Regions from separate parts of the Brenneria populi genome, predicted to be linked through region 2. Evidence: predicted binding sites of a transcription regulator. Region 2 holds the regulator's gene; the other holds the start of a gene.
The links. The regulator CRP, encoded in region 2, controls carbon source genes, mostly activating them, when cyclic AMP is high. The targets are predictions, from matches to a motif close to ATGTGANNNNNNTCACAT.
Positions count from the first base shown of each region.

Region 1: the regulator CRP is predicted to act here: its motif matches at 1,546-1,563, upstream of msrB (peptide-methionine (R)-S-oxide reductase MsrB).

Region 1 covers NZ_JAYWTM010000001.1:716,941-721,002, forward strand. Annotated here, with positions in the region: gene pncA (bifunctional nicotinamidase/pyrazinamidase) at 1-603, shown strand, start outside; gene VSX58_RS03200 (YeaC family protein) at 665-937, opposite strand; gene msrB (peptide-methionine (R)-S-oxide reductase MsrB) at 1,007-1,429, opposite strand; gene gapA (glyceraldehyde-3-phosphate dehydrogenase) at 1,773-2,768, shown strand; gene VSX58_RS03215 (D-hexose-6-phosphate mutarotase) at 2,856-3,731, shown strand; gene VSX58_RS03220 (aldo/keto reductase) at 3,782-4,062, opposite strand, start outside.
Region 2 covers NZ_JAYWTM010000014.1:141,913-145,974, forward strand. Annotated here, with positions in the region: gene cysG (siroheme synthase CysG) at 202-1,581, opposite strand; gene ppiA (peptidylprolyl isomerase A) at 2,030-2,599, shown strand; gene crp (cAMP-activated global transcriptional regulator CRP) at 2,673-3,305, opposite strand; gene VSX58_RS14765 (OsmC family protein) at 3,624-4,031, shown strand.

The DNA of each region.
Region 1 (4,062 bases), on a different contig from region 2:
CCTGGCGGCGCCCTGGCCGTCAATGAGGGCGATCGGGTGATTGATGTGGCAAACCGCGCTATTGCGGCCTGCGTCGCTGCGGGTGTCGCGGTTATCGCCAGCCAGGACTGGCATCCGGCCGATCATGGCAGTTTTGCCGTCAATGCCGGCAGGCCGGCGGGTGAAACGGGCGAACTTGACGGCCTGCCCCAGGTCTGGTGGCCCGTTCACTGCGTTCAGGATCGGCCGGGAGCGGCGTTCCACCCGGCGTTAAACCAGCAGGCGATTGACTGGGTGGTGCGCAAAGGGACGCAGGCCAATATCGACAGCTACAGCGCATTCTTTGATAACGGACATCGGGCTAAAACCGCGCTGGACGACTGGCTGCGGGCTCAGGGCATCGCGCACCTGACCATCATGGGCATCGCCACCGACTATTGCGTCAAATTCAGCGTTCTGGACGCTCTCGCCCTGGGTTACCAAACGGATGTGCTGGCGGAGGGGTGCCGCGGCGTAAACCTGCACCCGCGGGATTGCCAAACGGCGCTTGAGGAAATGCGGCGAAAAGGCGCCAATCTTATCGATCTGGAGACCTTCATTTCCAGCCTGCCCGCACCGCGCTAGGCCAGCGAACGCTGTCGGGGAAGGCGCGGCAAGCCGTCCGTTTCCCCCGCACGTCAGCCGCTCACTTGGGATAAGGCTTCGCAGTATCCGGCGCGCCGAACTGCTGTTTCAGCTCCTGTTTGCTTTTCATCACAATCTCCCCGTCGGCGCCGATGGTCATATGCTCCGCGTTTTTATTGTGGCGCGACTGCCACAGCATCACCATCTGCAGGCTGTGCGCTTTCTGTTCGGCGGACAAGGGAACGCCGTCCGGCCACTTCCCTAACTCCACCGCGGTCGCCAGCCGTTGGTAGATTTCCGGCGTCATCGCATCAATCAAATCATCAAGCTGCATAGCGTCATTCTCGCGTATTTGAGCTGAAACGTTTAAGCCAAATCAATCCGAGTGCGTCAAATCGCCGGATTAACCGTCGATGCGCTGACCGTCATCGCCATCGACAAAACTCAATGACGCCGAGTTGACGCAGTAACGTTCGCCGGTGGTCTGCGGAGGGCCATCAGGAAACACGTGCCCCAAATGCGCGTCGCAGTTTCCGCAGCGGATCTCCGTGCGCTGCATGTTGTGGGAACGATCGTCGAGATAGCGGACGGCCTCGGGCGATACCGGCTGGTCGAAACTCGGCCAGCCGCAGCCGGAATCAAACTTGTTGGCGGAGTAAAATAGCGGCTTCCGGCAGCAGAGACAGTGATAAATACCGGTGCGCTTGTTGTGCAGCAGTTTACCGGAAAAAGGCGGCTCCGTGCCGCGTTGCTGGGTCACATAGCGCTGTATTTCTGTCAATTCAGCCAAGTCCGAAGAGGTTTGCTGAGGGGGTTTATTAACCATAACGGCCTCGCTGGCGCAGTCGTCAATCAAATCTTTCATTAATAATAACAAAAAATTAACAACTTTACAGACCGTTTTGGCTTAATATAATGACCGTGGGCAAGATGAGCATTTAATTGTGATATTCATCACAATTTTAGACGGAATGAGCTTTATATGATACACGGAGCCCGATATCAGTCTTAAATGTTCTTAATTTACAGCGTTAGGTGGAATTTCGCGCAAAGGTTGGTCATAGGATTGACTTACAGCAACTATTGACACGATTCCGCTTGACGCTCAGCAAGGTTTTTGTAATTTTACAACCAACCTTTTATTCACTAACCAATATCTGGTGGAATATATGACTATCAAAGTAGGTATCAACGGTTTTGGCCGCATCGGCCGTATTGTTTTCCGCGCAGCGCAAGAACGCTCTGACATCGAAATCGTTGCAATCAACGATCTGTTAGACGCTAACTACATGGCGTACATGCTGAAGTATGACTCTACTCATGGCCGTTTCAACGGCACCGTTGAAGTTAAAGATGGCCACCTGGTTGTTAACGGCAAAACTATCCGTGTTACCGCAGAACGCGATCCTGCCAACCTGAAATGGAACGAAGCAGGCGTTGACGTGGTTGCGGAAGCAACTGGTCTGTTCCTGACTGACGAAACTGCGCGTAAACACATCGCCGCCGGCGCGAAGAAAGTGGTTTTGACCGGTCCGTCCAAAGACAGCACTCCGATGTTCGTTATGGGCGTTAACCATAAATCCTATGATGGCCAAGACATCGTTTCCAACGCGTCTTGTACCACTAACTGCCTGGCTCCGCTGGCTAAAGTTATCAACGACAACTTCGGTATCGTTGAAGCGCTGATGACCACCGTTCACGCCACCACCGCTACGCAGAAAACCGTTGACGGCCCGTCTCACAAAGACTGGCGCGGCGGCCGCGGCGCATCTCAGAACATCATCCCGTCCTCTACCGGCGCTGCTAAAGCAGTAGGTAAAGTTATTCCTGAACTGAACGGCAAACTGACCGGTATGGCGTTCCGCGTTCCTACTCCGAACGTATCCGTTGTCGACCTGACCGCTCGTCTGGAAAAACCAGCCTCTTACAAAGAGATCTGCGCCGCTATCAAAGCAGCGTCTGAAGGCGAACTGAAAGGCGTTCTGGGTTACACCGAAGACGACGTTGTTTCCACCGATTTCAACGGTGAAAAACAGACTTCCGTATTCGATGCCAAAGCCGGTATCGCTCTGAGCGACAACTTTGTGAAACTGGTTTCCTGGTACGATAACGAAACCGGCTACTCCAACAAAGTTCTGGATCTGATCGCTCATATCTCCAAATAAGTTCGGGCGATAGAGTTCAATGATGAAGGGCGGCCAAAGGCCGCCCTTTTTACTTGCTGATTAACAACAATCAAAATAGGCAACATCATGAATGATAAGATTTTCAAACTTCCCATTAGCAAACAGATCACCCCTACCATCAGCCAGCGCCAGTTAGAACAACTGCCGATGATCGTGGTTGAACATCCTCAGGTCAGCGCCGCCATAGCATTGCAGGGCGCGCACCTGCTGAGCTGGCAACCCGCCGGCGAAGCGCCGGTTCTCTGGCTGAGCGACAACACGGCCTTCACCGAACATGTGGCTATCCGCGGCGGTATCCCTATCTGTTTCCCATGGTTTGGCCCGTTTGCCCAACCGAACCACGGCTTCGCCCGTCTGCTGCCGTGGGAATTTACCTCCCACAGCGAAGATGAACAGGGCGTGGAGCTCGCCTTCACACTGCGGGATTCGGCGCAAACCCGTGAATACTGGCCGCATGAATTCACCCTTATCGCGCGTTTCAAGCTGGGTAAAACCTGCCATGTCGAGCTGGAGGCGCACGGCGACTACAGCATCACCAGCGCATTGCACACTTATTTCCAGATCGGCGACATCAGCGCAATCAGCGTTAGCGGCCTGGGCGACCGGTTTATTGACAAGGTCAACCAGGGCCAGCTTTCTCAGCAGCAAGGGGATTTGCGGTTTACCGAACGCGCCGATCGCATTTACACGCACGCGCAGAATATTAGCGTTATTAATGACCCGGTACTGCAACGCACGATTGAAGTGCAGCACATCAACTATAGCGATGTCGTGGCATGGAACCCCGGCGCCGAACTGTCGCACACTATCGGCGACATGGCCGATGATGGCTATAAGACCTTTGTCTGCGTGGAAACGGCCCGGATTAATCAGCCTTTAAGCGCAACGGTGCGCTCCCCCGCCCGTTTATCGACTCTTATTCGCATCAAAAAGTCGTCATAAATAAAAATGGCGCGTGAACGCACGTTCAGGCGCCATGATTTTTTCATGTATTACACCACATCCAAACGTTGTTTACCCTTCGGCGGCGGAAAAGCCTGATCGAGCACGGCCAGATCATCGGCGTGAAGGACAATATCCAATACCTGCGCATTCTCTCTGATATGTTGTGCCGAACTGGCTTTGGGTATGGCGATTATCCCAGGATGACGGATAGCCCAGGCGAGCAAGACCTGAGCCGGCGTGATGCCATGCTGTCGGGCGATGGCGTTGATGACGGGATGAGTAAATAACCCGTTACGCAACCGCCCCGCCTGAGCAATCGGACAATACG
Region 2 (4,062 bases):
ATAATATGAATTTAATGGGAAAATGATCGCCGGGATGGAAGGCGAGGGGAGAAGAGTCGCTCTGTTCGCCGGGAGGTAACCAAAATAGTGCATGTGTTGCACTATTTTGGCTTTGCGATCTATTTTGGTGCGCTGGCGCGTCGCGATCCTTGTTTCTCTCCGCGCGGCCGGCGGCGTTCGGATAGCAAAAGCGCCCGGCGGTTATTCTGCCGGCTGGGTAAACCAGTTCAGTTTTTCTCTGAGGCCGACGACATTACCGACAATGATTAAGCTCGGGCTAACGGCCTGTTTTGCCAGCTCCCCAAGCTGCGACAGCTGCCCGGCGAATACCCGCTGCGCCGTGGAAGTGCCATTTTCGACCAGCGCCACCGGTACGGTTTCAGGAAGCTGCTGTTCTATCAATTTTCGCTGAATATAATCGGCCTGCTGCAGGCCCATGTAGAACACCAGCGTCTGTTTTTCGGCCGCCAGACTGGCCCAATCAAGCTCGGCGTCATGCTGGACATGGCCGGTGATTAGCCGTACTCCCTGAGAGTAGTTGCGGTGCGTCAGCGGGATGCCGCTATAGGCCGAACAGCCGGAGGCGGCGGTAATGCCCGGCACCACAGAGAAGGGGATTCCGGCCTGTCGCAAATGCTCCAGCTCCTCGCCGCCGCGGCCGAATATGAAAGGATCGCCGCCTTTCAGCCGTACGACCCGTTTTCCCGCCAGCGCTTTTTCCTGCAGCAGCTGATTAATCTGTTCCTGAGGAATGCAATGATGTCCCGACTGTTTGCCGACGAAAATACGCTCGGCGTCGCGTCTTATCAGGTTAAGCACCCCCTCTGAAACCAGGCGATCGTAAACCACGATATCCGCCTGCTGTAGCTTCTGTAAGCCTTTCAGCGTTAATAGCCCGGCGTCGCCGGGGCCCGCGCCCACCAGCGTTACTTCCCCTCTGTCATCGAGCGGTTCAGAAAATAGTTGCTCGGTGAGGCGCTGGACGCTGGCGGCGTCGTCATTCGCCAGCGATTGCAGCAGCCGATCGTGAATAAACAGTTTTTCCCAGAAGCGACGGCGAGTATCCGATTTTCTGAAGCGGCTTTGCACGCGCTGACGCAGTTCTCCGGCAAAGGCGGCCAGCTTGCCAAGGTGCTGCGGCAGAAGACTTTCCAATTTTTCACGCAGTATACGCGCCAGCACCGGCGCGCTTCCCCCGGAAGAGACGGCAACCATCAGCGGCGAGCGGTCGATGATGGACGGCATAATGAAACTCGCGCTCTGCGGGTCATCCACGGTGTTGCAGAAAATCTGCCGTTGGCTGGCATGGTCGTAAACCTGCCTGTTGATTTCGCTATCGTCGGTGGCGGCGATGACCAGCCATGTGCCCGTCAACAGCTTGGGATCGAACGATCCCTGAACCAGGGTCGCCCGCTTTTCTTGCTGCCAGTGAATAAATTTGTCGTTGAAGCCGATGGCGTTCACCGTAAGAATGGCTCCGGCATCCAATAATAGTCTGGCCTTGCGTTCCGCCACTTCTCCCCCGCCCACCAGCAAACAGTGCTTGTCGCGTAACTGACAGAATATTGGCAGGAAATCCATGTGGTGCCTCTTGATAATTAGGGTTGATAAAAGCCGCCTGCCGCCGGGACAGAATACGGAAGAGCAATATCGATGGCGATCTCTTATCCGTCGCGCCGCGGCCGTCGACGCTGGATAAGCTACGCTGCTGTCTTTGACCTGAACGCCATTTCCCGTAACCGTGCGGCGCGCATTTTCCAGACCGCGACCATCATATAGGCGAAAATGCTGTTTTTTCAATGGGCTGTCGAATAATAATTCACTGACTCTTTGTGTCGTTACCCATCAACGATCGCGGCGCGGACTGCGAGGCCTTAATAATAAAGCCGGCATCAAGCCGTACGGTATCTGATGATGGGTTACGGTAGGCATTCCGTACGTAAAAAAAAGTAAATGGGTGGCGTTGGCGGGTGCGGATACTTACAATCACTACGCTTTCTGTAGTCGATTTCTTCAAAAAGGAATTCTCATGCTCAAACGTACTCTGGTTGCGGCGGCAGCCTTTATTTCTCTCACCGCTTTTTCTCCGGCGTTTGCCGCTTCCGGCACAACGCATGTTTTACTGACCACGTCGGCAGGAAATATTGAACTGGCGCTGGATAATCAAAAAGCGCCGGTTTCGGTGAAGAATTTTGTCGAGTACGTTAATAGCGGCTTTTATAACGGGACGACGTTTCACCGGGTGATCCCCGGCTTCATGATTCAAGGGGGCGGCTTCACCAGCGACATGAAGCAGAAAGCGACCAATCCGGCGATCGTTAACGAAGCGGATAATGGCTTGCGCAATTTGCGCGGCACCATTTCTATGGCGCGTACGGCGCAAAAAGACAGCGCCACCAGCCAATTCTTTATCAACGTGGCGGACAATGCGTTCCTCGATCATGGGCAGCGTGATTTCGGCTATGCGGTGTTTGGTAAAGTGGTGAAAGGGATGGATGTGGCGGATAAAATCGCCCAGGTGCAAACCGAAAACGTCGGCCCTTATCAGAATGTGCCCACCAAGCCGATTGTGATCCAGTCAGCGAAAGTTCTGCCCTGACGGGTCATTCCCTACGTGCGGAAAAAAACGTGAGAATACTCTCACGTTTTTTATCGTCGAATCATATTGCGGCTTAACGGGTGCCGTAAACCACGATGGTTTTGCCGTGCGCGGAGATCAGGTTTTGGTCTTCTAACATTTTCAGGATCCGCCCCACGGTTTCACGTGAACAGCCGACGATCTGGCCGATTTCCTGACGCGTAATTTTTATTTGCATGCCGTCCGGGTGGGTCATGGCATCCGGTTGTTTCGCCAGGTTCAGCAGGGTCTGAGCAATACGCCCGGTGACATCAAGGAATGCCAGATTGCCGACTTTCTCCGACGTCACCTGCAGCCTGCTGGCCATCTGAGCAGACAGACGCATCAGAATGTCGGGGTTCACCTGAATCAGCTGTCTGAATTTTTTATAGGAAATTTCAGCGACTTCACAAGCCGTTTTCGCCCGCACCCAGGCGCTGCGCTCCTGACCCTCTTCAAACAGGCCGAGCTCGCCGATAAAATCGCCCTGATTAAGGTAAGAAAGGATCATCTCTTTGCCTTCTTCATCCTTGATCAGCACGGCGACAGAGCCTTTCACGATGTAGTAAAGCGTCTCTGCTTTTTCACCCTGGTGAATAAGCGTACTCTTCGATGGATACTTGTGGATATGGCAATGAGAAAGGAACCATTCGAGAGTCGGGTCTGTTTGCGGTTTGCCGAGAACCATTCGATATCATCCTCTGTTGTCAGTCACTGCGCAAATCACAGGGCTCAGAGTTCCCTGTACGGCGTATTTACTGTTAAAAGTTCAAATTCAGTGTAGGCAGAGCGACGTCCGGGAATATACTGAAGCCTTTATCTGGCGACGTCATCATCTCCCGGCATCTGAGTTTGTCCAGAATAAGGCAGATTCTGCTGTTGTTTTTAACACAGCTTGAAGGACGTGTCTTGTGTTGTCTCACCTCAGCATGATAAAGCTCTGGTTATCAGATGATTTTGTACAGTAACGATATAAAATTTCAAAAAATTTTTAGCGGAGGGCGCCATGCGGGCTCGAGTGAAGTGGGTTGAAGGTTTAACATTCCTTGGCGAATCATCTTCCGGACATCAGGTTTTAATGGATGGCAATTCGGGGGATAAAGCGCCGAGCCCGATGGAAATGGTATTGATGTCGGTTGGCGGATGCAGCGCGATCGATGTGGTATCGATACTGCAAAAAGGGCGTAATGACGTCGCCGACTGCGAGGTTAAGCTTACGTCAGAACGGAAAGCGGAAGCGCCGCGCCTGTTTACCCATATCAACCTGCATTTTATCGTAAGCGGCAAAGGGTTGACCGAAAAAGCCGTAGCGCGCGCGGTCGCGCTCTCCGCGGAACGGTACTGCTCGGTGGCGCTGATGCTGAGCCAGGCGGTGGAGGTGACCCACAGTCATGAAGTCAGGGAGTTGGCGTAGCGCTCCGAGCCGACGTCGCGCGGTATTGACC